DNA from 2 places in the Micromonospora tarapacensis genome. Region 1 is predicted to be linked to the other one. Evidence: riboswitches for the same ligand, from Rfam matches in the RefSeq annotation. Region 1 holds a riboswitch; the other holds the start of a gene.
What was found. Region 1 has a riboswitch for cobalamin ahead of KIF24_RS17375 (ribonucleoside-diphosphate reductase subunit alpha). Riboswitches for the same ligand answer to the same signal wherever they lie in the genome.

Region 1 (10,741 bases):
TGTGCTGCACACCTCGCGCAGCGGCGTGATCCGGTACACCGACGCGGCCGGCAACACCAAGATCGCCGCGAGTCTGCCGGTGTACACCGGGGACGAGGAGGGCCTACAGGGGATCAAGGTCGACCCGAACTTCGCCACCAACCGCTGGGTGTACGTGTTCTACGCCCCGCCGCTGGACACCCCGGGTGGTGGCGCACCGGCCACCGGAACCCCGGCCGACTTCGCCCCCTGGGACGGCGTCAACCGGCTGTCCCGGTTCACCGTCGACGCGGACCACACCCTCAACCTGGCCAGTGAGACACTGGTCCTGGACGTGCCGACCAGCCGGGGGATGTGCTGCCACGTCGGCGGTGACATGGACTTCGACGCGGCCGGCAACCTGTACCTCTCCACCGGCGACGACAGCAACCCGTTCGACTCGGCCGGGTTCACCCCGATCGACGAGCGGCCCGGTCGCAACCCGGCCTTCGACGCCCAGCGCACCTCGGCCAACAGCAACGACCTGCGCGGCAAGGTGCTGCGGATCAGGCCGAGCGCGGCGGGTGGCTACACCATCCCGGCCGGCAACATGTTCGCACCGGGGACGGCCCGGACCCGCCCGGAGATCTATGCGATGGGCTTCCGCAACCCGTTCCGGATGAGCGTGGACAAGGCCACCGGCGTCGTCTACCTCGGTGACTACGGTCCGGACGCGGGCACGGCCGACCCGAACCGGGGACCGGCGGGCAACGTGGAGTTCGCCCGGATCGACCGGCCGGGCTTCTACGGCTGGCCGTACTGCACCGCACGCAACGACGCCTACAACGACTACACGTTCCCGTCCGGCCCGTCGGGGCCGAAGTTCGACTGCGCCAACGGGCCGGTGAACGACTCGCCCAACAACACCGGCATCACCCAGCTGCCGCCGGCCGTCCCGGCCTGGCTGCCGTACGGTGGCTCCGGCTCACCGCCCGAGTTCACCGGCGGCGGGCTGTCCCCGATGGGCGGACCGGTGTACCGGTACGACCCGGACAGCACCTCGGACGTGGCGTTCCCGGAGTACTTCGACGGCACCTACTTCGCCGGCGAGTTCGGCCGCCGCTGGATCAAGAACGTCAAGCTCGACCCGGCCGGTGAGCCACTCAAGATCAACCCGTTCCCGTGGTCCGGCACCCAGGTCATGGACATGGAGTTCGGCCCGGACGGCGCGCTCTACGTGCTCGACTACGGCACCGGGTGGTTCAACGGCGACGCCAACTCCGCGCTGTACCGGATCGAGTACGCCCGTGAGGGCCGGGCACCCCGGCCACAGGTCTCGGCCAACCCGACGAGCGGCGTCGCACCGCTGACCGTGCAGTTCTCGTCGGCCGGCACGCTGGACCCGGACGGTGATCCGATCACCTACGCCTGGGACTTCGACAACAACGGCACCACCGACTCCACGGCCGCGAACCCCAGCCACACCTACACCACCGACGGGGTCCGCAGCCCGACGCTGACCGTCCGCGACAGCACCGGCAAGACCGCCACCGCGAGCACCGTCGTCACGGTCGGCAACGGCGCCCCGGTGGTCACCGTGAACACCCCGCTGAACGGGCAGACCTTCAACTTCGGGGACGCGGTGCCGTTCAGCGTCACCGTCAGCGACGCCCAGGACGGCGCGATCGACTGTGCCCGGGTGACGGTGAACTACGTCCTCGGTCACGACTCGCACGGCCACCAACTCGGCAGCGTGCAGGGCTGCACGGGGGTCATCCAGACCTCGGCCGACGGCGAGCACGACACCGCGGCGAACATCTTCGGCATCATCGACGCCGAGTACACCGACCTCGGCGGCGGCGGCCAGCCACCGCTGACCACGCACACCCAGGCGGTGCTGCAGCCCCGGACCCGCCAGGCCGAGCACTTCGGCGACTCGTCCGGCATCCAGGTCACCACGCCGGACAGCGCGCACGGCGGAGCGGCCATCGGATACATCGACAACAACGACTGGATCTCGTTCCACCCGTACAACCTGACCGGCGTCCAGTCGTTCAGCGCGCGGGTCGGTGCCCCGGCCGGTGCCGGCGGCACGCTGGAACTGCGGGTCGACTCGCCGACCGGGCCGCTGGTCGGCTCGGCCACGGTCGTACCCACCGGCGGGTACGCCACGTTCGCCACGGTCACCGGCGGGGTCACCGCCCCGACCGGCACCCGCACCCTGTTCCTGGTGTTCTCCGGTGGCGGCGCGATGTACGACCTCGACGAGTTCACCCTCCTCACCGGCCCCGGCGGCGACCCGGACCCCGACCCCGACCCGGACCCGGGTGCCAACCTGGCGCAGGGCAAACCGGCCCGGTCGTCCAGCGTCGAGGGGGCCTTCGTCGCCGCCAACGCCTTCGACGGCGCACCGGGCACCCGCTGGAGCAGCGAGTTCGGCGACCCGCAGTGGATCGACGTGGACCTGGGCGCCACGTACGACATCAGTCGGGTCAAGCTGACCTGGGAGGCGGCGTACGGCAGCGGGTACCAGATCCAGACCTCGCCGGACGGGGTCGACTTCACCACGATCCGCACGGTGACCGGAGGTGACGGTGGCGTGGACGACCTGACCGGTCTGGTCGGCTCCGGGCGCTACGTCCGGCTCACCGGCACCGCCCGGGGAACGGCCTGGGGCTACTCGCTGTTCGAGTTCGAGGTGTACGGCGACGCCGGCGATCCCACCGGCCCGCCCGGCACCAACCTGCTGTTGAACAAGCCGACCCTGACCTCCAGTGACGAGGGGGCCGGCATGTCCGGCGCCGAGGCGGTGGACGGCAGCCTCACCACCCGCTGGTCGAGCGAGTTCTCCGACCCGCAGTGGATCCGGGTGGACCTGGGCGGCCCGACGGCGATCGGCCGGGTCAAACTGACCTGGGAGGCGGCGTACAGCAGCTCGTACGTCATCCAGACCTCGACCAACGGCACCAGCTGGGTCGACGTGAAGACGGTGACCGGGGCCGACGGTGGGGTGGACGAGCACACCGCGCTCGGCGCCAACGGCCGCTACCTGCGGATCTACGGCACCACCCGGGGCACGGCGTGGGGCCACTCGCTCTGGGAGTTGGAGGCTTACCCGAGCTGAACCACCACCACCGCCGGCGGGGCCGGCCCGGATCGCGCCGGGCCGGCCACGTCGCTCGCCGCCGGCACGGGGATCACCCGACCGGGGCGACCGCCACCGGCATCGGGCGTCCGGCGCGGGCCGGACGGCGACGGATGATCCACTCCGCGACCGCCACGTTGATCAGCCAGGCGGCGGCCATGGTGCCGGTCTTGCTCGACATGGTCAGCGGGCCGACCGCGGCCATCCAGGCCACCTGGGTGAAGAACTGCGTACCCGCACCCATGCCGATCGCGTAGCCGCGGATCATCCAGGCGCGGTGCCGGGCGAAGTCGCGGCGCCGGACCGCGACGAAGCCGAGCACGATCGACGTGGCCATCACCACACTGACCACCACCCGGACGGCCGCCAGCGCATCGCCGTCGAGTGCGGCGCGGGGCATGAACAGCGTCAGCCACAGGCCGCTCAGCGCGGTGAGCAGCCCGCAGGGGACCAGCAGCCGTCCCGCGGCCCGGTGCCAGCCCCGACGGCGTCGGCGCAAGCCGGGCGCGAACTGGAAGGCGCCGAGGACGCTGAACACCGTGACGCTGACGATGTGCAGCACCACGGGTGCGGGTGCCGACGCGATCCGATCGCCGTCCGGCAGCGCCTGAGCGCCACCGGCCAGCTCGGCCAGCCGGAGGCCGCCGGCGAGCACCGGCACGGCGCTGAGCACGAGCAGGCCGGTGGGGATGAGCCAGTTCGACCTGGTGGAAGGCTTCACGGCCGGGACGTCCCTTCTCCCTGTGCGGTTGTCAGACACCGATCCTCGCGCCGGGCGGGGTGGGACTCATCGCCGCGCGGGCCCGAATCTCCTCGGCCGATGGTCGGTGGCGCCGGCCGTACTTTGGGCTGGTCCGGTGGATCTGCGGGCTGCGTACGATCGGGTACGTGCGCGAGCTTCTCCACTCCGTGTGGGCCGAGCCCCGGGCCCCCTCGCCGCCGGTACGGTCCTGGCGGGACTGGGTGCTCGTGGGCGTCGTCGTGCCGCTCGCCATACTCGAGGGGCTGCTGCGGCCCGACCTCGTGGCGCCGGTCTACTCGACCGTCATCACCCTGGCGCTGGTGTCCACCTTGTTGTGGCGCCGGACCAGGCCGCTGCTGATGGTCGCGATCGTCTTCACCGTCACCGGCGTCGCGCCGCTGTTCGTCGGCCACGAGCCGGAACTGGTCACCATGGTGTACGTGTTGATCCTGCCGTACGCGCTGTTCCGCTGGGGGTCCGGCCAGCAGGCGGCGGCCGGTGCGGCGCTCATCCTCGCCAAGATCGGTCTGTCGGCGGCCTTCGGTCACCTCGGCCTGGCGGACGCGCTCGTCGGGCTCGTGGTGATGTTCGCGGCGTTCGCCCTGGCCACCGCCTTCCGATACCGGGCGCGGCTGCTGGCTCGCGGGCTCGACCAGGCCAAGCTGCTGGAACGCGAGCGGCTCGCCCGCGACCTGCACGACACCGTGGCGCATCACGTCTCGGCGATGGCGATCCGGGCCCAGGCCGGGATCGCCGTGGCGCAGGCACGGCCGGACGCCGCGGTCGACGCGCTGCGGGTGATCGAGGCCGAGGCGGCGCGGGCACTCGCCGAGATGCGGGCGATGGTGCGTGTCCTGCGCCGGGCCGAACCGGCGGACCTGGCACCCAACCCGAGCATCCCGGACATCGCCCGGCTGGCCGGCTGGTCGCCGCCCGGCCCCGTGGTCGACGTGGAACTGCTCGGCGACCTCGACGACATCCCCGCGACCGTCGGCACGGCGGTCTACCGGCTCGCCCAGGAGTCGGTGACCAATGCCCGGCGGCACGCCCGGCACGCGACCCGGATCGAGGTCCGCGTCGCCGCCGACGCCGGGTCGGTGCGCCTGCGGGTCAGCGACGACGGCGACACCGGCTCGACCCGCCCCGCCGGGGCCGGCGGATTCGGCATCGTCGGCATGACGGAACGTGCCGGCCTGCTCGGCGGCACCTGCGAGGCCGGTCCCGACGCCGGCCGGGGCTGGACGGTGGCCGTGGCGCTGCCCCGCACGCCGACGGCCGCATAATCGCGGTATGCCCATCCGCGTGGTCGTCGCCGACGACCAGGAGATCGTTCGTACCGGCCTGACGATGATCCTCGACGCCCAGCCCGACATCGAGGTCGTGGGTGAGGCCGCCGACGGCCGGCGCGCCGTCGAACTCGCTAAGCGCCTGCGCCCGGACGTGTGCCTGTTCGACATCCGGATGCCCGCCGTGGACGGCATCGAGGCCACCCGCCACCTGGCCGGCCCCGCCGTCGCGGACCCGCTCGCCGTCGTCGTCATCACCACGTTCGACCTCGACGAGTACGTCTACGCCGCGCTCCGCGCGGGAGCGCGCGGATTCCTGCTCAAGGACGCCGGCACCGCCCTGCTCACCCAGGCCGTGCGGGCCGCCGCCGAGGGGGACGCGCTCATCGCGCCGAGCATCACCACGCGGCTGCTCAGGGCCTTCGCCGACGCCGGACCGGCCACGCCACCGAGACAGCCGATCGACGCGCTGACGGACCGGGAGGAGGACGTGCTCGTCGCCGTCGCGCGCGGACGCACCAACACCGAGATCGCCGAGGAGTTGTACATCAGCCTCAGCACCGTCAAGACCCACATCGCCAGCCTGATGGCCAAACTCGGTGCCCGTAACCGGGTCGAGATCGCCATCTGGGCGCACGAGAGCGGGCGCGCCAGGCCGGGCCCCGGACGCCCGGGGTAGTGGTCTTTACACGGCGTTCACGGCGCCTTCCGTCGGGACGGAATCTATCGATCGCCGTAGCTGCGACAATCGTGCCGTCGCTGCCATGCCCCCAGTCGGGATCCCCCACCCGCCGTGGCAGCGGACAGTCAGGAGTCGCCAAGTGGCTCGCGTACCCAAGGCCGCCCTCGCCACGGTGGCCGCCGTCGTCCTGTCCGTGGTGCTGGCCCCGCCGCCGGCCCACGCCACCCCGCCCAACATCCCCTCGTACAGCACGGCGGTGAGCCGGCTGAACTCGCTCAGCGTCGCGGCCGAGTCCCACCAGTCCAGCTACAGCCGCGACCTTTTTCCGCACTGGATCACGATCACCGGGGCCTGCAACACCCGCGAGCAGGTCCTCAAGCGCGACGGCAGCAACGTCGTCGTCAACTCCAGTTGCTACCCGACGTCCGGGTCCTGGTACAGCCCGTACGACGGCGTGACCCGCACCAATCCCGCCGACATCTCAGTCGACCACGTGGTGCCGCTCGCCGAGGCGTGGCGGTCCGGGGCGTGGGCCTGGTCCACCTCGCGGCGCCGGACCTACGCCAACGACCTCGGCGGCCCCGAGCTGTGGGCGGTCACCGGCAGCGTCAACTCGTCCAAGGGTGACCGGGATCCGGCGGCGTGGAAGCCCCCGCGCACCGCGTTCCACTGCACCTACGCGCGGGCCTGGATCCAGGTGAAGTGGTACTACGGGATGTCCGTCAACAGCGCCGAGAAGTCGGCGCTGGGCACCATGCTGAACAGCTGCTGACCGACCCCCTCGCCGGATCCTCCGGCTCGTCGTCCGCGACGTGGGCGGCCCGCCCCCGGCGGCCCGTCCACGTTTCGGGGAGCGGTAGGTCGGCCTTTCGGTTAGGGTTTTCATATCCACCGGGGGGTTGCGGCCGGACGGCCGACCTGTTACCCGAACCGCGACCCGCTCCGGCCGGACCACGACGAGGAGGGGATCATCGATGACGAGCGCGACCCAGCCGGGCTCGACCGCCGAGGTGTTCGAGCGGGCGGCTCCGACCTACGACCGCACCGGGGTCTCCTTCTTCGGCCCGCTCGGTGCCGAACTCGTCCGGCGGGCCGGCATCCGGCCCGGCGACCGGGTCCTCGACGTCGGCTGCGGCCGGGGTGCCGTCCTCTTCCCGGCGGCCGAGGCCACCGGACCGACCGGGCAGGTCACGGGCACCGACCTCGCCCCCGCCATGGTCACGCTCACCGCCGAGGACGCCGCGCGGGCGGGCCTGACCCAGGTCGACGTCCTGGTGGACGACGCCCAGCAGCCCGGCTTCCCGCCCCGCAGCTTCGACGTCGTCCTGGCGGGCCTGGTGGTCTTTCTGCTGTCCGAGCCGCAGCGGGCGCTGCGGTCCTACGCCCGGCTGCTGCGGCCCTCCGGGCGCCTGGCGGTCAGCACCTTCGCGGCCCAGGACCCGGCGTTCGACGCCGCCATGGCCGCACTGGCGGCGCACCTGCCGGCCGACCAACCGCGACCGGCTCCCTCGGATGACCCCTTCGCCGACGAGACGAGGATCGGCGCGACGATGGCCGCGGCGGGGCTCACCGTGACCGAGATCGGGAAGCATCGGATCGAGAGCCGGTTCCGCGACGTCGACCACTGGACGGAATGGATGTGGTCGCACGCCGGTCGGGCGCTGCTGGGGCGCGTCCCGGCCGACCGGCTCGACGCCGCGACGGCCGGCGCCGCGCGAGCGCTCGACGGTGCCCGCACCGCCGACGGTGGCCTCTGCCTGAGGACCACCTTCTGGATCACCGTCGCGACGCCCGCCGCCGAGGAGACCACTGTGGTCACCCGCCGGCCGGGCAGCCCGATGTGATCTCAGAGACACGCCGACACACCATCTGGTGTCTTGCAGTATCGGGTGGCCCATATATGGTGTCACTCGTAGCTGGTTCGGACGTCCATCCAGGGCGGCCGAGGCAAGAGGGAATCCGGTGCGAAACCGGAACTGCCCCGCAGCGGTGAGTGGGAACGACCGCCGTCACACAGCACTGGACCCGCCAGGTCTGGGAAGCGACGGCCAGTAGGAATGCGCGAGCACGCCCACGAGTCCGAAGACCTGCCAGCACGCCGCCCGCGAGCGCGGGCGGCGGCCGCAGGCCGCGCGGGACGGTCGACGCCACCAACCGGGCACGCGCCGTCGGGCGTGGATCCGGTGGCGTCCTCCTGTGCGTCCGAGGGCCTTCACCAGATGGTGTGAGGAGAGAGACGTGACGGTCGTACAAGAGATGTCCGCGTCCGGCCCAGGTGTGTCGGAGCAGCGCCGGCACGTGATGCAGGTCCGTAAGCGAAACGGCGATGCCGAGCCGGTGGACGTCAACAAGATCGTCCGGGCGGTGGAGCGGTGGGTGACCGACCTCGACGAGGTGGACCCGCTGCGGGTGGCCACCAAGACCATCAGCGGCCTGTACGACGGCGCCACCACCGCCGAGCTGGACAAGCTCTCCATCCAGACGGCCGCCGAACTGATCGGCGAGGAACCGCAGTACTCGAAGCTGGCCGCCCGGCTGCTGGCCGCGTACGTGGACAAGGAGGTACGCGGGCAGCAGGTGGCGAGCTTCAGCCAGTCGATCCGCTACGCGCACGGTCTGGGACTGATCGGAGACGCCACCGCGAAGTTCGTGGCCCGTAACGCGCGCAAGCTGGACGACGCGGTCGACCCGGACGGCGACCTCCGGTTCGAGTACTTCGGCCTGCGCACCGTCGCGGACCGGTACCTGCTGCGGCATCCGCAGACCCGGCTGGTGGTGGAGACCCCGCAGTACTGGCTGTTGCGGGTCGCCTGCGGGCTGTCGCAGACGCCGGCCGAGGCGATCGGGTTCTACCGGCTGATGTCCAGCCTGGCGTATTTGCCGAGTTCGCCGACGCTGTTCAACTCGGGAACCCGGCACACCCAGATGTCGTCGTGTTTCCTGGTCGACTCGCCGCGCGACGAACTCGACTCGATCTACGAGCGTTACCACCAGGTGGCGAAGCTGTCGAAGTTCTCCGGCGGTATCGGCATCTCCTGGGCGCGGGTCCGGGGCCGCGGTGCGCTGATCAGGGGAACCAACGGCAGGTCGAACGGCATCGTGCCGTTCCTCAGGACGCTCGACGCGGGCGTGGCGGCGGTCAACCAGGGCGGCCGGCGCAAGGGCGCGGCCTGCGTCTACCTGGAGCCGTGGCATCCGGACATCGAGGAGTTCCTGGAGCTGCGCGACAACACCGGCGAGGAGTCCCGGCGTACGCACAACCTCAACCTGGCCAACTGGATCCCGGACGAGTTCATGCGGCGCGTCGAGGCGGACGGCGACTGGTCGCTGATCGACCCCTCCGACGCGCCCGAGCTGCCCGACCTGTTCGGCGACGCCTTCGACGAGGCGTACCGGGCGGCGGAGAAGAAGGCCGTCCGGACGATCAAGGCCCGGGAGCTGTACGGGCGGATGATGCGTACCCTCGCGCAGACCGGCAACGGGTGGATGACCTTCAAGGACGCCTCCAACCGGCTCTCCAACCAGACCGGCGCGCCCGGCAACACGATCCACCTGTCCAACCTGTGCACCGAGATCCTGGAGGTCAACAGCGACACCGAGACCGCGGTGTGCAACCTGGGGTCGATCAACCTGGCTGCGCACGTGAGTGCGGCCGGTGTCGACTGGGACCGGCTGCGCGCCACCGTCCGCACCGCGGTGGTGTTCCTCGACCGGGTGATCGACATCAACTACTACCCGGCCGAACAGGCGGCGGCGTCGAACCCGCGCTGGCGCCCGGTCGGGCTCGGGCTGATGGGCCTGCAGGACGCGCTGTTCACCCTGCGCCTTCCGTTCGACTCGGCGCCGGCCCGGGAGCTGTCCACCCGGGTGCAGGAGGAGATCTTCCTGACCGCGCTGGAGACCTCGGCCGGGCTCGCCGAGCGGTCCGGCCCGCATCCGGCGTACCCGCAGACGCGGGCCGCGCAGGGCAGGCTGCATCCGGACCTCTGGGGTGCCGAGGTCACACAGGTGCAGCGGTGGGCCGCGCTGCGCGAGACGATCGCCGCCCACGGCCTGCGGAACTCGCTGCTGGTGGCGATTGCCCCGACCGCCACGATCGCCTCCATCGCCGGCTGCTACGAGTGCATCGAGCCGCAGGTGTCCAACCTGTTCAAGCGGGAGACGATGTCCGGGGAGTTCCTCCAGATCAACACCTACCTGGTGCGTGAGCTGAAGTCGCGCGGGCTGTGGACGGCGCCGGTCCGCGAGCAGATCAAGCGGGCCGAGGGGTCGGTGCAGGGCATCACCGACCTGCCGACGGAGGTGCGGGAGCTGTTCCGTACCGCGTGGGAACTGCCGCAGCGGGCCCTGGTCGACCTGGCCGCCGCCCGCGCGCCGTTCATCGACCAGTCGCAGTCGCTGAACCTGTTCATGAGCGCACCGACCATCGGCAAGCTCTCCTCGATGTACCTGTACGCCTGGAAGTCCGGGCTGAAGACCACCTACTACCTGCGCTCGCGTCCCGCGACCCGCATCCAGCAGGCCACCGTCGCCCTCACCCCGACGGTCAAGCCGATCGTCGCGGTCGGCGACGACGCGGCGCTGGCCTGCTCCCTGGAGAACCCCGAAAGCTGCGAGGCCTGCCAATGACCACCGTCCCGGAAACCCGCACCAGCAGCACCGACCCGCGTGCGCAGCAGATGCTGCTCGACCCGGGCATGGACCTGACCCTGCGGCCGATGCGCTATCCCCACTTCTTCGACCGCTTCCGCGACGCGATCAAGAACACCTGGACCGTCGAGGAGGTCGACCTGCACTCCGACCTGGCCGACCTGGCCCGGTTGTCGCCGGCGGAACGACACCTGGTCAGCCGGCTGGTGGCGTTCTTCGCCACCGGTGACACCATCGTCGCCAACAACCTGGTGCTGAACCTCTACCAGCATGTCAAC
Region 2 (10,741 bases), 3.0 Mb from region 1:
AGGTCATGGGCATCGGCTGCCCGTCCGGGAGTGGCGGGCCGGAGTCGCGTGGCGATGCGGCGAGGCGGGCAAGCAGCGCGAGCGCGTCCCGCCGTTTGACGTCGGTGTCGCGTCCGGCGACGAAGTCGCGGAAATCCTTGGCGGTGCTGGTGGGCAGACCGTCGGCGGCGGCCGCGGCGGTGATCCGGCGGTAGGTGCGGTCACCGAACGCCAGGCTTTTGGCGACGGCGCAGAGGTGCTTCTCGTCGGCGGCCGTGACGACTCCGGCGACCCGGGCGCGGCGGGTGGCGACCCGCACCGACACCAGGGCCTCGCTCATCACGCGGTACCCGTCGTCGGCTTCGGCGTGCAGTAGGGCGACCTCGTCGTCGCCGTCGATCACCCCGGTGCGGTAGAGGCGGTGGACGACCCCGACGCCCCGCATGCCGTACCGGTCGAGTTCGGCGGCGCGCAGGGCTCCCATGCTGCTCGCGCCCCACACCGTGACACCGGACTGGAGCAGGTGCAGGATCTCCTTGTGCCGGATCGCGCCGGTCCGGAAGAACACCCCGTCGATGATGGCCACCGTGTCACCTGGGACGAGCCCCAACGCGAGCAGGTCTCCGTGTCGTACCGGCGGGTGCACGACCGCCTCGGGTAGTCTTTCGCCGATCGTCGCGGCGTCGATCGTCGGGCCGGCGAAAACATGGACGCTCATCGCGGTGCGATCCTTTCCACCAGGCCGTGTGCTGCTTCGAACCGCAGACCTGGCGCTATCGCCTTGGCCACCGCGAAGCCCGAGTGACCACGGCTGAGGTCGACGTAGAACGGCTCCCGACCGCGTCGGTGGGTCAGGATTGCGCTCACCGCCGCCAAGTCGTCGGCGATCGTGTCGTGGGACCGGTCGTCGCGGTCGAACCGCCGGACCTTGGCGTCGTCGGCCAACGGTTCGGGGCGTTCCTGAGACGTGTTCTGCAGCAGGTACACCTGCTCGGGGATGCTCTCCCGGGTGCCACTGATGATGGCCAGGCGCGACTGGGCCGCCTCGGTGAGGGCCCGGTTGAGTGCGACGGCCGGATCGAGGTGGCAGCCGGACCCGGACACGAGGATCGGAAAAGACGGCGACCAGAGGTTCACCAGGTAACAGGGCAGGTCGAGGTCGTTGGTCGCGTCGACGATTTCGAACCAGTTGTCAGCGGCCCGCATCAGGTCCATGAGCCACCGGCAGTCGTCGTCGGCGACGCTGTCCGCATCGATCCGCACGTGCTCGGCGCGCGGCTGGGACTCCACGTCGGTCAGGCAGTCCCGCTCGACGAGCTCGTAGAGCCCGTGCAACACCGCCTCGTCGAGGGAGTTGCCACTGGCCAGCCCGTTCGTGGACGTCTCGAACAGCGGTGGTGACCACTCACGGACGAACTCGTTGGTCATCCGCACGTAGGCCAGGGGCACCGGAACCGCCCGGCGGCTGCTCACCTGCCGCCCGGCCACCCAGTCCAGCACGACACTGTCGCTGACCAGCGAACCGGGAACCAGTTGCAGCTCTCGCAGGCCGTAGGGCAGGTCCGTGAGATCCGCCGTCGGCCCGCGGTCCACCGGCAGGTCGACCTGCTCGGCGAGGGCGAACTCGATCATCTCCATCACCGCGGAGACCTTCGCGAGAGTCCGCGTCACACCCTTGCCCTGCGACACGGCGAGGGTGGCCGACGTCGGCCGGATCGCCTGGTAGACAGGGATTCCGAGGGTGTCCAGGCCGGTGACGTCGGCGACCCGGGTGATCCCGAAGTCGGGCAGCAGCGGACGTACTCTCTCCCAGGTCTGCTCGGGAGGCACCAGCCGGTGGGTGCCCCGTCGGTGTCCCTTGTGGCCGCCGACGACGGCCGGTGCGATGCTCAACTCGAACTCCCTGAGGTTGACGAGGTTCCGGAGAGTCCCGTCGACAGGACTCCCCGGAACGTCACGCTTCGGTGTTACCGGGACAGTCCCGTCACTCGTCCTCGAAGGAGAGTGCCTTCGTGCAGGCGAACGCCAGGATTTCACCCTGGATCGAGTCCTCGAAGAGGTCCTCGACAAGCTCCAGACTCATCATCTCTGTCACCTCCCTCCACCGGCCGAGGAGCGGCACACCACCCGAGCGCGCATCGGATGGCTTCGATCCGCTCGTCCTGAAAGTCGGTCGATGAGCCGCGTCGGTTCCCGCGACTCTCGCCGCGACCAAGAATGTCGCCGGGAAGTCACCTGGAGGTACCAGGCCGGCCTGCGGCTGCCTGGGTAAACAAGCACGGCATGCCCATCGGCGGCCCTGAGAGGCCCGACGAGGGCGGTGGTTCCGCTGCGGTGGCGTCGGCTGTCGGCATCGCGGCCCTGGTGGTCGCCGCAGCGGCCCTGCTGCTGGGACTTCTCAACCAACCAGTGCCGCTGGGCGGCGGCGGTGATCAACGGTGCCGCGTCGTCGCAGTCGGAGGTGCCGCACGTCATCAACCGACGCCGGGTCGACGCCCGCGAGCACGGCTTCGGGCCAGTCGCCGTTGGTCGGACCGGCAGGCGGGGAAGTTCCCGCCGGCGCGACGTTGGGCGCGGATCGACAAACACCAGAACATCACACAGCCGGCGGTGTGTACGGGTCCTAGCCTGGACTGACTCGAAGTGCTTTGGAGGCGGAGATGGCAACCGACGGCCTGGTACACGTCCTCACGCTGTGCGGCAACTGCAACTGCGGCTGCCCAGAGCTGTACGTCGACCCGCAAGCCCCGGCGGAGCAGCGGGTGGTCATCACCGACGATTTCGGCAACTCCATCCGGCTCAGCGGGGGCCAGCTCAGCGACATCGTTGCGATGGCTCGCGCGGGCGCTCTCGACGGCATCGCCGCCTGACCGGCGGCCTGTCCGGCACGCCCCCGTCGGGGAGTTCCGGGTGCGTACCCATCCTCGCGGCGCGTCGCCCACCGATGGCGGCAGCCGAGAACAGGTGATCGCCCACCCTGTTTCCGGCGGCCCGTGGTTGTCGGGCCTATGGCCGCGGCGTGCGGTACGGCGGGTCCACGTCGCGGGCTTCCGGGTTGTGCTGCTCGGCGTCTGCGCGTTGCCGTCGGAGGCCCTCACCGCCCAGGTCGACCCCGGAGGCGAAGGCCGCGACAGTGTGCCGGCTGCGGGACGAGGGGCACACCGTGGCGATGGTCGGCGACGGCATCAACGACGCCGCGGCTCTGGCCGAGGCCGACCTCGGCATCGCCGTCGCGACCGGCAGCGACGTCTGGTGGTGCTGAACAGCCTGCGCCTGTCCCGTTGGCGGCCCGGCCCCGCAGCCAGATGGCACTCGGCGGGGCAGGGAACTTCCTCCGGTGGCGGTCCGACTATCTGACCGGGCGAAGGTCATCGCTCCGGCAGCGTGGCCGGCGTCTTGGCAGCACTCACGCCATGGCGACGGGTCCGGTGAGTCCGGTGGGAGAGCATGAACAGCACGTACCGGCCGGTTCACCCGGCAGGACGGCGGAACCGATGAGACTCGGCTTCGTGGCCTTCCTTGTCATGATCGTCATGGCGGTCGTCCTGGTGCGGGCACACGACGGTAGACGGCCGGGGCAGGCGCTGCCCGACGCCGAGCCGACCGGGGCCGACGCGGACCTGCCCGTCGAGGGTGACGTTTACGCCATCCGCTGCCTGACCATCCCGTGCACCGGAGGTCAGCGCCGGACACGGGCCACCATGGCGACCGCGCGGCACCGGGGGCGCCCTCGTCAGGGGGCACCTGCGCCGGGACCGACCGTGCGACGATCGGCCGAAGCGTGGGACGGCGCCTGCGTCGGGCACACCTTGACGCCCCGGCCGCGTCCCGCCCCCGCGCAGGAGCCAGTGGCAGCCCGACGCCGCGCGCCGGTGGCACTCGGGGTGTCCACCTTCACCGTAGCTCTGCTGTGCGCAGCGACCATCCCCGTTGCGGTCGGCCAGGTCTCCCCCGACCAGGAGTTCTGCCCCCGACGCCAGTCGGTGACGATCAGCGACGGGGGTAACACGCTCCAGGCCTGGCTGGTGCACAGTGTCCGGGGGACGCTCGTGCACCTCTGTTGGAGCGGCGCCGCCGACACCGGCAACGTCGTCAACCGTTGGGCCGCCACCGCACAGGTCGCGACCACGGACGACCGCACGAGAGTCGACGTGGTCCCCCTGACCGACCGGACCGCCCTCGGCAGCGTCTATCTCGACCCCGGCCGGGTCTGGACGCTGTCGTTCGAGGTCCACACCGTGGCCGGGGCCCATCCGGTCCTGTCGACCGCAGTCACGAGATGAGCCGGCCCGGGAACCCCAGAGCGTCGCGGACCGACCACCTCTGAGGAGGGTGTCGGTCAGATCCGCAGGCCGCGCCGGAAATGCGACAGGGGTGGGGCGATGGGCAGGAAGCGTCCGCAGCAGCAGCGAGCCGGAGCCGGCACAGCCGCGTCCCGGACCGGTCGGAAGCAACGAGTCGCGAGCAAGGCCACCCGGGCGATGCAGCAGCGGGGCATGAGCACCAACACCACGGTGACCCTGGGCTTGTTGGCGGTGGTGCTCATCGGGCTCACCGCGCTGTTCGTCGTCGTGCAACGAGGATCGGACCGCGCCGGGACGGTGGCCGCCGAGCGACTGTTGCGCGCCGACAGCCACCGACTCACCAGCGCCACCGACGACCGGGTCACCCTGGTGGAGTTCCTCGACTTCGAGTGCCCGGCCTGCGGGCAGGCCTTCCCCGAGGTCGAACGACTGCGCACGGAGTACGCCGGCCGGATCACCTACGTCGTCCGGAACTTCCCACTATCGGTGCACGCCAACGCCGACCTCGCCGCCCGGGCCGCGGAGGCCGCCGGCCGACAGGGCAAGTTCGAGCAGATGTACGTGAAACTGTTCGAGAACCAGTCCGCCTGGGGCGGTCAGCAGCAGGACCAGTCGGCGATCTTCGAGGGCTACGCCCAGCAGGTCGGCCTCGACGTGGCCCGTTACCGCGCCGACGTCGTCGACGGGGCCATCGCCGCCCGGCTACGGCAGGACCAGGAGGACGGCACGGCCGCTGGTGTCCAGGGCACCCCGACGTTCTTCGTCAACGGTCAACGCTTCGACGGCCAGCCGACGTACGACAGGCTGAAGGCCGCTGTCGACGCGGCCCTGGCCGGATGATCAGCCCCGCCACCACGGCGGCTGCCGGTCCGCCCGACACCGACGTGCCGTCCGCCCCGCCGTTCGCGGTGCGCGTCACCCGCTGGATCCTGGCCGCCGGGGGCGGCATCGGCCTGCTGGCTGCCCTCACCCTGACCATCGAGAAGATCAACCTGCTGGTCGACCCCGGCTATCGACCGTCGTGCAGCATCAACCCGATCCTGTCCTGCGGATCGGTCATGACCACCCCTCAGGCCGCCGCCTTCGGCTTTCCCAACCCGCTGATCGGCGTCGTCGGTTTCAGCGTGGTCACCACCGTCGGTGTGCTGCTGCTCGCCGGCGTCCGGCTACCTCGGTGGTGGTGGCTCGGTTTGCAGGCCGGTGCCACGTTCGGCGTCGTCTTCGTGCACTGGCTCATCTATCAGAGCCTCTACCGCATCGGGGCCCTGTGCCCGTACTGCATGATCGTCTGGGTCGTCACCATCGCCATCTTCTGGTATGTGAGCCTGTACAACCTCCACCACCGTCACCTACCAGCGCCGCCCGGTGCCACTGTGCTGGTCAGACTGCACACCGTCGGGGTGACCGGGTGGTACATCGTCATCCTCGTCCTCATCGGCGAACAGTTCTGGTTCTACTGGCGCACCCTGCTCGCCTAGGTGGGCGGCAACCGAAGACGCTCTGACGTGAGTGGAAGGTGCGAAGGGTGACGGATGACGCGCAGATCACCGCGTGGGCGTTCGCAGCAGGTCGAGGTGATCGCGACGCAGCCGGTGCGTTCGTCCAGGCAACCCAGCGCCATGTCCGGCGATTCCTCGCCGCGCTGGCCTCCCCCGCAGAGGCGGACGACCTGGCGCAGGAGACCTACCTGCGGGCCTGGCGGTCGCTGCCCTCCTTCGCCGGCCGTTCCTCGGCGCGGACCTGGCTGCTCGCCATCGCCCGCCGGGTGGCGGTGGACCAGGTACGGACCGCGGCGGCTCGTCCCCGCACAGTTCCCATGTCGGGTTACCACGACGCTGTCGACCCAGAGCGCAGCGGCTTCGACCGGCAGCTCGCGCTGGAGCACCTCATCGCGACACTGCCCGACGACCGGCGGGAAGCCTTCGTCGCCACCCAGCTGCTCGGCTTGTCTTACACGGAGGCCGCTGAGGTGTGCGGCTGCCCGGTCGGGACGATCCGTTCCCGGGTGGCCAGGGCCCGAGAGGATCTGATCGCCGCCATGGACATCGAGGGCGGCGGAAGGCGCCGCAGGCGGGGCAACGCCGCAGGGTGACCTGCCGGACCTGGTACGACCGAGTCGCTACGGCGACCCGCCTAGCTCGGCTGGCGCTGGCCGACGGCGGCTGGAGGCCGCGGCCTGATCCGTGACGAGGGTTACCCGCCGGGGAGGGAACTACCTGCCGCCCGGTCCCGACAAACCGTATGACAACTACTTGCAAGGGGATCGTCATGCCCAGCACCACCACCGGCCGGCTCCTGCGCCCGGCCGTCCTGCTCACCGCCGCCGTCCTGGCCGCCACCGTCACGGCAGGCTGCGGGGCGGACGACTCGACGGCCGCCGCGCCCGGTCCTTCGGCAGCGGCGTCGGCGAGCACCGCCGCGGGGGTGCTCGGCGTCCGTGACCTTGGGTGAAGGCCGCCGACAAGGGCATGACCGCGGTGTTCGGCACGCTGGTCAACGACGGCGACGCCGACGTGACGCTCACCGCCGCCTCGACCGAGGTCTCGCCGATGGAGCTGCACGAGATGGCCATGCAGGACGGGAAGATGGTTATGCAGGCCAAGCCGGGCGGCATCGTGATCAAGGCGAAGAGCACCCACGCCCTGGAGCCCGGCGGCGACCATCTGATGATGATGGACCTCGCCCAACCGGTGCAGGCCGGCGACGAGGTCGCCTTCACGCTCACCTTCGCCGACGGCCGCACCCAGACCTTCACGGCGGTGGCGAAGCCGTTCACCGGCGCCCAGGAGACCTACGCCCCCGGTCACGGCCAGCCGATGCCGGGCATGTCCGCCACACCGGGCATGAGCATGAGCCCCGCGTCATGATCACGACCTCAGATGCCCGGTCGATGAGCCGGCGCGGCCGGCCCGCAGGACATCAGGGACGCAACCCCGATTGGAGAGACGTGCGCACCCCTATCCGCCCGACCGTGGCCGGCCTGCTCGCCGCCGCGCTGACCGCGATGGCGCTGCTGCTCGTACCGGCCTCGCCCGCCGCCGCGCACAACACCCTGAAAGCCGCCACCCCCGCCAAGGACGCCCGGCTCAGCGCACCACCGAAGCAGATCACGTTGGAGTTCATGCAGAAGCTGAACCCGACGTTCACCACCATCGCCCTGTCCGACGCCACGCAGCAAAAGGTCGCGACCAGCGAACCTGCCGTCAGTGGCACGAAAGGCACCGTGACCCCCGAGGAGCCCCTGGCCAACGGCACCTACACCGTGGCCTATCGGGTGGTGTCCGCCGATGGGCACCCGGTGCAGGGTTCGTACCGATTCACCGTCGCCGACCCCACCGCGACCGCCAGCCCTGAGGTCACCGAGGCCGCCAGCCCGACCCCCGCCACGGCGACCCCGGCGGCAGCGGAACCCACCGTTTCGGCCAGCCCCGCCGCCGCATCCGGCGGTTCCGGAGGCGGTCCCGGCGCGCTCGTCCTAGCCGGCGCAGGGATCCTCCTGGTGGCGGTTGTCGCCGTCGGCAGCTTCGTCGTGCTCCGCCGACGGTCCACGCAGCCGTCCTGACCGTCGGCGGCGTTACCGTCCGCCGGCCACCATCCGGGACCGATATTCACCCCGAGCCCACCCGCCCCACCATTGACACCAAGATCATCACGTGCCACTAGCCCGTTCCCGGCCCGATGCGGCCACGCTCGCTCCAGCAGCCCTTTCCTGCGACTAACAGTCCGAGCCCCGCTCAGCCGTCCGTAGCGCCGTCGAGGAGTGCGCGGCGCAGCGTCAGGCGGTGTTCACGCCGGATCTGCGCCTCCCGGTAGCGGCGCCGGTCGCCGTCGGTCTCGGGTAACAGCGGAGGCACCGACCGAGGCTGACCGTCGTCGTCCACAGCCACCATCACCAGGTGCGCGGTCGCCACATCGACCGGCGGCACCGCGCGGTCCCAGCGGTCGGCACTGACCTTCACCGCCACCTCCATCGAACTGCGGCCGGCCCAGGTGATCCGAGCATCGACGTGGACCACGTCACCGACGCGGACCGCACGCAGGAACGCTGTCTCGTCGATGGCGGCCGTGACGGCAGGACCGTCGGAATGGCGTGCCGCGACCACCCCGGCGACCGAATCGATCAGGTTGAGGATCCGGCCACCGTGAACTGTGCCCATCAGATTGGTGTGATGCTGATCCATGATCTGCGACAGAGTCAGGTGCGACGCCGACGGCGGCCGGCCGGCGAGAGTGGTGCTGTCAGGCACTGTGCGGTCCCGTCCTCACAGAAGCGGACCGCCGACCAGCCGGGAAGCACACGTCGAGGACACGCCGACGGCTCGCGTACAGCGTGTCACCCGCCCGACCCACCCGCGAGGTCGACGGCAGCGCGCACCGGTGGCGCGCGCGGCACGGGCAGGTCTTCGGACTCGCGGGCGTGACACCATGTCGCCTACTGGCCGTCGCTTCCCAGACCTCGCGGTCCAGTGCGTGATGACGGCGGTCGTTCCCACTCACCGCTGCGGGGCAGTCCCGGTTTCGCACCGGGTTCCCTCTTACGACACCCAGCCGTCGCCGACCAGGTGAACCAGCACCGCAACCATGCTACTCAGTCGACGAGGCAATACCGGCAGGGCCGTCGCGCTCGGCACAGATCTCAGCGGCGAGCAGCCGGGTCAGTCGACGCGCCGAGCGGTCCGGTAGCCCGGCCAGCTCCGCGGCCCGGGCCAGCGATAGCGCTCGGTCCCCAGTCGCCCCGCCGGTACGCCTGGACATACCGGGTTGGTGACGGCGAGGGCATGTTCCCAGCTGTACGACCGCGTCAGCGCGGGCCGTGCAGGAGTGCGCCGCGCAGGACGGCGGACGGGTCCGGCCCAAGATCGAGGCGGTCGGGCGTGACGTTCGCGCGGACGAGCAGGTCGCCGACGGCGGCGATCATGGCGCCGTTGTCTGTGCAGAGCCGGGGCGACGGTACGCGGAGTCGCACTCCGGCGGCGGCGCAGCGTTGTTCGGCGAGTTGTCGTACCCGGCTGTTGGCGGCGACGCCACCGACGAGGAGCAGGGTGTCGACTCGGTGGTCGTGGCAGGCCGCCAGGGCCTTGCGGGTGACGGTGTCGGCCACGGCTTCCTGGAATGAGGCGGCGACATCGGCCACCGGTACCGGCCGGTCGCCGCACTTTTCGATCCAGCGGGCCACGGCGGTCTTGAGGCCGGAGAAGGAGAATCGGTAGGGCGGGTCGTTCGGGCCGGTCATCGGGCGCGGGAAGGTGATCGCGGCGGGGTCGCCGTCGCGGGCGATCCGGTCGATGGCGGGGCCGCCGGGGTAGGGCAGGCCGAGTAGGCGGGCGACCTTGTCGAAGGCTTCTCCGGCGGCGTCGTCGGCGGTGTCGCCGAGGTGGATGATGGGGTCGCGGGCGAGGTCGCCGAGCAGGAGCAGCGAAGTGTGGCCGCCGGAGATGATCAACGCGACGCAGCGGGCGGGTAGCGGTCCGTGTTCGAGGATGTCGACGGCGGCGTGGCCGGCGAGGTGGTGCACGCCGTAGAGGGGCTTTCCGAGGGTGAGGGCGTATGCCTTGCCGGCGGCGAGACCTACCTGTACGGCGGTGGCGAGGCCGGGGCCGGCTGTCGCGGCGACGGCGTCGATGTCGGCGAGGCCGATGCCGGCGCGGTCGAGGGCGTGCTGAACCATGGGGGTGATGGCGTGCAGGTGGGCGCGGGCGGCGATCTCGGGTACGACGCCGCCGAAGCGGGCGTGCTCGTCCATGCTGGTGGCGAGGGCTTCGCCGAGCAGCACTCCGTCGGCGACGATACCCACCCCGGTCTCGTCACACGAGGTCTCGATGCCGAGAACGGTCGGCACGGTTCAGACGTTCTCTGCGGTGCCAACGCCGACGCCGGGGTGTTCGGCGCTGGCGGCGAGGAGCTGTTTGCGGAGTTTGCCGGGTAGCCGCTCGACGTAGGCGAGGCCGTCGAGGTGATCGACCTCGTGTTGGAAACAACGGGCCAGAGTCCCGGTGCCATCCAACCGGATCGGCGCGCCATGAACATCGACGCCGGTCACGACGGCGGTAGCGCACCGGGCCAGTTCGGCGTGCTGACCTGGTACGGACAGGCAGCCCTCCGACTCGACCACCAGATCGCGTTCTTCGGGTAGGTGCAGCACGGGGTTGACCACGTGCGCGATGGTGTGGGCGCCACTGGCGTCGGCGCAGTCGACGACGAAGACCCGTGCGTCGACGCCGATCTGGTTGGCGGCCAGACCTACGCCGTGGGCCGCATACATGCTGGCGAACATGTCCTCGACGAGTTGGGCGAGGGCATCGTCGAAGACGGTCACCTCGGCACAGCGGCGATGCAGGACGGGGGTGCCGTATCGGGTGATGGGACGCGCCGTCCCGGGCGAGTTCCGCACAGCCGCATATCTTAGGCAACTGCAAAGTGTTGGCGTTAAGGGCGGCGTACCGTCCAGAGCGAAGTCG

Region 2: it holds a riboswitch for cobalamin, as region 1 does, so the genes downstream of both, KIF24_RS31285 (acyl-CoA thioesterase) here and KIF24_RS17375 (ribonucleoside-diphosphate reductase subunit alpha) in region 1, are expected to answer to the same signal.

The regions. Positions count from the first base shown of each region.
Region 1 covers NZ_JAHCDI010000004.1:2,507,956-2,518,696, reverse strand. The annotation lists gene KIF24_RS17405 (ThuA domain-containing protein) at 1-3,082, shown strand, start outside; gene KIF24_RS17400 (DUF2306 domain-containing protein) at 3,156-3,824, opposite strand; gene KIF24_RS34575 (sensor histidine kinase) at 3,992-5,128, shown strand; gene KIF24_RS17390 (response regulator) at 5,136-5,810, shown strand; gene KIF24_RS17385 (HNH endonuclease family protein) at 5,953-6,585, shown strand; gene KIF24_RS17380 (class I SAM-dependent methyltransferase) at 6,788-7,657, shown strand; cobalamin riboswitch at 7,714-7,922, shown strand; gene KIF24_RS17375 (ribonucleoside-diphosphate reductase subunit alpha) at 8,070-10,442, shown strand; gene KIF24_RS17370 (ribonucleotide-diphosphate reductase subunit beta) at 10,439-10,741, shown strand, end outside.
Region 2 covers NZ_JAHCDI010000004.1:5,477,011-5,487,751, reverse strand. The annotation lists gene KIF24_RS31335 (TfuA-like protein) at 1-697, opposite strand, end outside; gene KIF24_RS31330 (YcaO-like family protein) at 694-1,872, opposite strand; gene KIF24_RS31325 (hypothetical protein) at 2,640-2,849, shown strand; partial or broken gene KIF24_RS35270 (HAD family hydrolase) at 3,092-3,229, shown strand; gene KIF24_RS31315 (hypothetical protein) at 3,474-4,262, shown strand; gene KIF24_RS31310 (DsbA family protein) at 4,476-5,123, shown strand; gene KIF24_RS31305 (vitamin K epoxide reductase family protein) at 5,120-5,761, shown strand; gene KIF24_RS31300 (sigma-70 family RNA polymerase sigma factor) at 5,809-6,375, shown strand; partial or broken gene KIF24_RS31295 (copper chaperone PCu(A)C) at 6,552-7,150, shown strand; gene KIF24_RS31290 (copper resistance CopC family protein) at 7,231-7,845, shown strand; gene KIF24_RS31285 (acyl-CoA thioesterase) at 8,018-8,530, opposite strand; cobalamin riboswitch at 8,661-8,870, opposite strand; gene tsaD (tRNA (adenosine(37)-N6)-threonylcarbamoyltransferase complex transferase subunit TsaD) at 9,085-10,122, opposite strand; gene def (peptide deformylase) at 10,126-10,674, opposite strand.